DNA from 2 places in the Nocardioides sp. JCM 18999 genome. Region 1 is predicted to be linked to the other one. Evidence: riboswitches for the same ligand, from Rfam matches in the RefSeq annotation. Region 1 holds a riboswitch; the other holds the start of a gene.
What was found. A riboswitch is a leader RNA that binds a small molecule or an ion and turns the genes downstream of it on or off. The one in region 1 is predicted to bind glycine.
Positions count from the first base shown of each region.

Region 2: another riboswitch for glycine. It lies ahead of gcvP (aminomethyl-transferring glycine dehydrogenase); the one in region 1 lies ahead of gcvT (glycine cleavage system aminomethyltransferase GcvT).

Region 1 covers NZ_AP043887.1:3,111,419-3,114,819, reverse strand. The annotation lists gene gcvH (glycine cleavage system protein GcvH) at 1-316, opposite strand, end outside; gene gcvT (glycine cleavage system aminomethyltransferase GcvT) at 363-1,466, opposite strand; glycine riboswitch at 1,517-1,630, opposite strand; glycine riboswitch at 1,631-1,723, opposite strand; gene ACZ5J1_RS15440 (M20 family metallopeptidase) at 1,757-2,998, opposite strand; gene ACZ5J1_RS15435 (hypothetical protein) at 3,045-3,401, opposite strand, start outside.
Region 2 covers NZ_AP043887.1:1,457,098-1,460,498, forward strand. The annotation lists gene ACZ5J1_RS07065 (bifunctional nuclease family protein) at 1-297, shown strand, start outside; gene ACZ5J1_RS07070 (MerR family transcriptional regulator) at 497-1,099, shown strand; glycine riboswitch at 1,128-1,214, shown strand; gene gcvP (aminomethyl-transferring glycine dehydrogenase) at 1,286-3,401, shown strand, end outside.

The sequences.
Region 1 (3,401 bases):
TCACCTGGACCATGAACAGCCAGCCTTCGCCGTAAGGGTCGGTGTTGACAAGCCCTGAATCGGTGACGACCGCTTCGTTGACCGCGATCACCTCGCCGTCGAGCGGGGCGTAGAGGTCGCTGACCGACTTCGTGGACTCGAGCTCGCCGCACGCCTGACCGGCGGTGACCTGCGTGCCGACCTCGGGCAGGTCGACGAAGACGACGTCGCCGAGAGCGTCAGCGGCGAACGCGGTGATGCCGACCCGGGCGGTGTCGCCGTCGCGCGAGATCCACTCGTGCTCGGCGGTGTAGGACAGGTGGGTGGGGATCGTCATGGGTCTCTCCTGGCTGGTTTCGTGCTGCTCGGTGGGTGGGTGGTGCTCAGCGGGCGCGGACGTAGAACGGCAGCGCGACGACCTCGGCCGCGACGGCGGTGCCCCGCACGTCGATCGACAGCCGGGTGCCGGGTGCGGCCAGCTCGGGGCGGACGTGGGCCATCGCGATCGGGTGGCCGAGCGTGGGCGACGGCGACCCGCTCGTGACGGCGCCGACCACGTCACCGGTCGCGGTGTCGAGGACCGGGTAGCCGGCGCGCGGGGAGCGGCGCCCCTCCGGGACGAGGCCGACCAGCAAGGTGCGCGGGCCCTCCTCGCGCCGGGCGGCCAGGGCTGCGTCGCCGACGAAGCCGTCGGGCTTGTCGGCCACGACGACCCGACCGAGGCCGGCCTCGAACGGGGTGGTCGAGAGGTCGAGCTCGTGGCCGTAGAGCGGCATCCCGGCCTCGAGTCGGAGGGTGTCGCGGCACGACAGCCCGGCCGGGACCAGCCCGTGCTCGGCACCGGCCGCGGTGAGCGCGTTCCAGATCGCGACCGCGTCGGCGGGGGAGCAGTAGATCTCGAAGCCGTCCTCGCCGGTGTAGCCGGTGCGGGCGAGGAGGACGTCGACGCCGGCCAGGGTGCCGCGGTCGATGGCGTAGTACTTCAGTGCCTCGACCTCGAGGTCGGTCAGCGCGGCGACGATGGCCGCCGAGGCCGGACCCTGCACTGCCAGGAGGGCCCAGTCGGTCGAGCGGTTCGCGACGTCGGCGTCGTACTGCGTGGCCCGTTCGGCCAGGGCGGGGAAGACGGCGTCGACGTTCGACGCGTTCGCGACGACGAGGTAGTGCTCCTCGGCGAGGCGGTAGACGACCAGGTCGTCGATGATCCCGCCGTCGGGGGCGCAGATCATCGAGTACCGGGCGCCGCCGACCCGGATCGCCGAGGGCCGACCGACCAGTGCGTGGTCCAGGGCCCGGCCGGCGTCGGGGCCGGTGACCTCGATCTCGCCCATGTGGCACAGGTCGAAGAGGCCGGCGGTGGTCCGGACGGCGTGGTGCTCGGCGGTCTCGGAGCCGTACCGGATCGGCATTGCCCAGCCGGCGAAGTCGGCGAGGTGGGCGCCGAGCTCGACGTGGAGGTCGTGCAGCGGGGTGGGGCGGGACGTCATGGGTGGAGGCTCTCTGGCGTGCGCCGGCGGAACCGGCGGGCGGATGGATGCCTCCCCGCTCTGTCATGGGACCTGAGAGCTTCACCGCCCGATCCCGTGAGGGGGGGCGGCTTTCACCGTCGGTGCGTTCCCGCAGTGGGTGGGAACGACTTTCCAGAGTTCGCCTCGATGCAGCGGTCAGGGGGCCTGAGAGTTTCTCGGGGAGAGTTGCTCCTTCGGCGCCCCGCGCAGGGCGGGGACTCTCCCGCTGCACGTTGATCGGCGATGTGTCTTCAGTTGTGCGGCAGACCTTAGACGGTGGGTTCCTCGGCTTGCTCGTCAGGGCGGTTCGCGGGGACCCGGGTGGCGCCGGCGGGGCGCTGCCGCTGCAGCTCGAGGACGGCGGCGCGGGCCTCGGGGTCGAGGGCGAGGTCGACGATCGCGGAGGCCATCGCGGTCGCGCCGACGATGATCGCCTCGTCGGCTCCGGCCGAGGCGGTCTCGGCGGCGAAGTCGGCGGTGTGCGGCATCCCGGACGCGCCACGGACGGCGAGCATCGGGTGGATCGAGGGCACCACCTGGCTGACGTTGCCCATGTCGGTGGAGCCGCCGGTGAGGGTGCCGAGCTCGGTGTTGATCACCCGGCCCTGACGCTCGATCGCGGCGTCGAAGCGGTCGGCGAGGAAGCCGTGCTGGACCAGGGGTTCGTAGATCGGGTCGACCGGGACCACCTCGTACGTGCAGCCGGTGGCGATCGCGGCGCCCTGGACGCAGGCCAGGAACTTCTCCTTGAGCACCCGCTGCACCTCGCCGTCGGTGGAGCGGACCTCACCCTCGACGACGGCGGTAGCGGGGATGATGTTCGAGACGTCGCCGCCGGAGAGCGTGACGGCCGAGAGGCGTACGCCGTCGGGCAGCTGCTGGCGCAGCAGGCCGAGCGCGACGTGCAGGACGGTCGCGGCGTCACCGGCGTTGATCCCCCCGTCGGGGGCCGCCGCGGCGTGCGAGGCGCGGCCGGAGAAGGTGACCCGGAAGCGGTCACGGCCCTGCGAGCCGCAGTCCCGGGTGGGGACGGTGAGGTCCGGTCCGGGGTGGATCATCAACGAGACGGTGGCGTCCTCCCACGCACCCGCCTCGAGCATCAGGGCCTTGCCGCCGCCGACCTCCTCGGCGGGCGTGCCGAGCAGCTTCACGGTCAGGTCGAGCTCGTCGGCGAGCTCGGCCAACGCGATCGCCGCGCCGACCCCGGCGGTGGCGATGACGTTGTGCCCGCAGGCGTGACCGACTCCCGGGAGGGCGTCGTACTCGGCGCAGACCGCGACCGTGAGGGACCCGGTGCCGCGGACCGCTTCGATCGCGGTGTCCAGACCGTAGACGCCGACCTCGGTGGCGAATCCGGCGCTGCGGAGCAGGTCGGCGACCACCTCGGCGGAGCGGTGCTCGGCGAAGGCGAGCTCGGGGTGGGCGTGCAGGCTGTGGCTGGCCGCGACGAGGCGCTCCTGCCATGCGGCGAGCACTCCCTCCACCGTCGCGTGGGCCTGGAGGCTGGTCATGGTGGCCAAGTATGGGCCCGCGGGCAACGACCGTGACGGTGCCCCCTCAGCTGGGCGGGTTCTCCGTCACGGTCAGCAGGAAGACACCGCGGGTCGGGTCGGAGATCACCGTCCGGGCCCGTGCCAGCCGGGCTTCGAGCTCGGCTCGCTCGAGGTCGTCTCGCAGGTCCTGCAGGGGATCGGCGGACGCGGGCTTCAGCTTCGCCCGGTTCTCCTTCTCGGTCACCCGGGCGCCGGACGTGAACGGCTGGGACAGCGCGGCTCCGGCCTCGTAGGCGTCCTTGGCCGCTGCGGGCAGGGTGGCCAGAGCCTGGTTCTGCTTCACCTTCGGATCGGTCCGGTCGGAGGTGACCGAGGCCACCAGCCCGTCGTCGTCGAAGGTGATCGCGAGACTTCCCTCGTC
Region 2 (3,401 bases), 1.7 Mb from region 1:
GTCGCCGAGGTCAGGATCACCGAGGTCCGTGACAACGTCTTCTACGCCGTGGTCGCCTTCGACAACGGCGTCGAGGTCTCGGCCCGTCCGTCCGACGCGATCGCCCTGGCCCTGCGGGTCGGCGCGCCGGTCCGTTGTGCCGACGGGGTGCTCGCCGAGGCGGGGGTCTACATCCCCGAGGGCGGGGACGATGACGAGGCCGACGCCGAGGCGCCCGAGGTCGATGCCGCGGAGGAGGTCGAGCGGTTCCGCGAGTTCCTCGACCACGTCAGCCCGGAGGACTTCTCCACCGATTGAGCAGGTTCGGCACCAACCCTGAGTCTCAATCTGAGGTTGAGGGTTGCGACACGCCGGGAAGGTCTTTGACCCGATGGGGGACGAGGCCTACGGTGAAGTGTCTCTGTTGTAACTCCACCGGTGAGATTCCCTGATCGGGATGACCCGGACTTCCCCTTTCGGAGTTACGCTCAACGGAGTAGACCTCACGGAGGACAACGTGTTGGAGCACGAGCAGGAGAACGGCCAGAGCGCCGAGGTACTCGCGGCCGCCGCCGAAGCGGACGAGCAGGGCCTGCTGTTCACTGATGACGTCTCTCCGTTGCCCAGTGACGCGGGTTACCGCGGACCGACGGCCTGCAACGCGGCCGGCATCACCTACCGCCAGCTCGACTACTGGGCCCGCACCGGCCTGATCGAGCCGAGCGTCCGTGGTGCCAGCGGTTCGGGCAGCCAGCGGCTCTACTCGTTCCGCGACATCCTGATCCTCAAGGTGATCAAGCGCCTCCTCGACGCCGGCATCTCCCTGCAGCAGATCCGCACGGCCGTCACCCACCTGCGTGAGCGCGGCACCGACGACCTCACCCGCGTCACCCTGATGAGCGACGGTGCCTCGGTCTACGAGTGCACCAGCAACGACGAGGTCATCGACCTGCTCCAGGGCGGTCAGGGCGTGTTCGGTATCGCGATCGGTGGCGTGTGGCGCGAGATCGAGGGCACGCTGTCGGCCCTGCCGAGCGAGCGTGCCGCGGACGACGAGTCCACGGGGTCCGTCGAGGGCGACGAACTCGCCGCGCGTCGGGCCGCCCGCAAGATCGGCTGATCGGCTGCGCTAGACTCAGCGCTGCTACGAAGGCCGCGCGGGAGAGTCCCGAGTCGGGCGCCGAAGGGGCAATTCCTCCCCGGAATCTCTCAGGCACCACGACCGCGCGGACATGGCGAGTCTGAAGTCCCACCGTCGGGGCGACAGAGGGGGAGGGTGATCACCCCTACGCCCCTGGAGGTCTGAGTGACCGACTCGCCCACGCTCGCCGAGCTCGACGCCGCGTCCCCGTTCGTACGTCGCCACATCGGTGTCACCACCGAGGCCGAGCAGACCATGCTCGCGCGACTCGGCTTCGGCTCGCTCGACGAGCTGATGGCCGCCGCTGTCCCGGCCGGCATCCGCAGCCACGAGCAGCTCGACCTGCCGCCCGCAATGAGCGAGCAGGCGGTCAGCGCCCTGGCCCGTGAGCTGGCTGGACGCAACAACCCGGCGGAGTCGCTGATCGGCCTGGGTTACCACGCCACCATCACGCCGCCCGTCATCCGGCGCAACGTGCTCGAGGACCCGGCCTGGTACACCGCCTACACGCCGTACCAGCCCGAGATCTCCCAGGGCCGCCTCGAGGCCCTGATCAACTTCCAGACGATGATCGGGGACCTCACCGGTCTGCCGGTCTCGAACTCCTCGCTGCTCGACGAGGGAACGGCCGCCGCCGAGGCGATGACCCTGGTCCGCCGCGCCAACAAGGCCAACGGCAACGGGTCCTTCGTGGTCGATGCCCGCGCGCTGCCGCAGACCATCGAGGTCGTGCGCACCCGTGCCGAGGCGATGCGGATCGACGTCATCGTCGCCGACCTCGCCGACGAGCTCCCCGAGGGCTCGATCGCCGGTGTGCTCGTCCAGTACCCCGCCGCGGACGGGTCGCTGCCCGACCTCGGTGCGCTGGTCGCCCGGATCCACGAGCGCGGTGCCCTCGCGGTCGTCGCCGCCGACCTGCTGGCCCTCACGGTGCTGGAGTCGCCGGGCGAGCTCGGTGCCGACGTCGTCGTCGGATCGGCCCAGCGGTTCGGCATCCCGCTCTTCTACGGTGGCCCGCACGCCGGGTTCATGGCCGTGCACCAGGGTCTGGAGCGGCACCTGCCCGGACGCCTGGTCGGGGTGTCGATCGACGCCGAGGGCCGGCCCGCCTACCGGCTCGCGCTGCAGACCCGGGAGCAGCACATCCGCCGGGAGAAGGCGACCTCCAACATCTGCACCGCCCAGGTGCTCCTGGCCGTCGGTGCCGCGATGTACGCGGTCTACCACGGTCCCGAGGGCCTGACCGACATCGCGCGGCGCACCCACCGCTACGCCGCCGTGGTCGCCGCGGGCCTGCGTCGCGCCGGCCTCGCGCTGGTCTCGGAGTCGTTCTTCGACACGATCACCGTCGCGGTGCCGGGCGGGGCTGCGGCTGTGGTCGAGGCTGCCCGCACCGCCGGGTTCCACCTCCGTCTGGTCGACGCCGACACCGTCGCGCTCTCGACCTCCGAGGTCACCTCTCGGGCCACGGTCGTCGGCGTCCTCACCGCGTTCGGTGCGGTGCCGGCTGGCACCGACGTCGAGGGTCTCGTCGACGAGCTCGACCGGACCACCGCGTCGGCGATCCCGGACGCCCTGGTGCGCCGGACGCCGTTCCTCACCCACGAGGTCTTCGGCGCGCACCGCTCCGAGACCCAGATGCTGCGCTACCTGCGCCAGCTCTCGGGGCGTGACTACGCGCTCGACCGCGGCATGATCCCGCTGGGTTCGTGCACGATGAAGCTGAACGCCACCACCGAGATGGAGCCGATCAGCCTTCCGGGCTTCGCCGACCTGCACCCCTTCGTCCCGGCCGAGGACGCCTCCGGCTACGCCGTCCTGGTCGCCGAGCTCGAGGGGTGGCTGGCCGAGGTGACCGGCTACGACCGCGTCTCCATCCAGCCCAACGCCGGATCCCAGGGCGAGCTGGCCGGGCTGCTCGCCATCCGTGGCTACCACCTGGCCAACGGCGAGGGTCAACGCGACGTCTGCCTGCTGCCCTCCTCGGCGCACGGCACCAACGCCGCCTCGGCGATCATGGCCGGGATGCGCGCGGTCGTGGTCAAGTCGCACGAGGACGGCACGGTCGACCTCGACGACCTGCGCGCCCAGTGCGACCTGCACAGCGACGACCTCGCGGCGATCATGGTCACCTACCCGTCGACCCACGGGGTCTACGAGGAGGGGATCACCGAGCTCTGCGAGATCGTGCACTCCCACGGTGGCCAGGTCTACATCGACGGCGCCAACTTCAACGCGCTGCTGGGCTACGCCAAGCCCGGGCAGTTCGGGGGCGACGTCT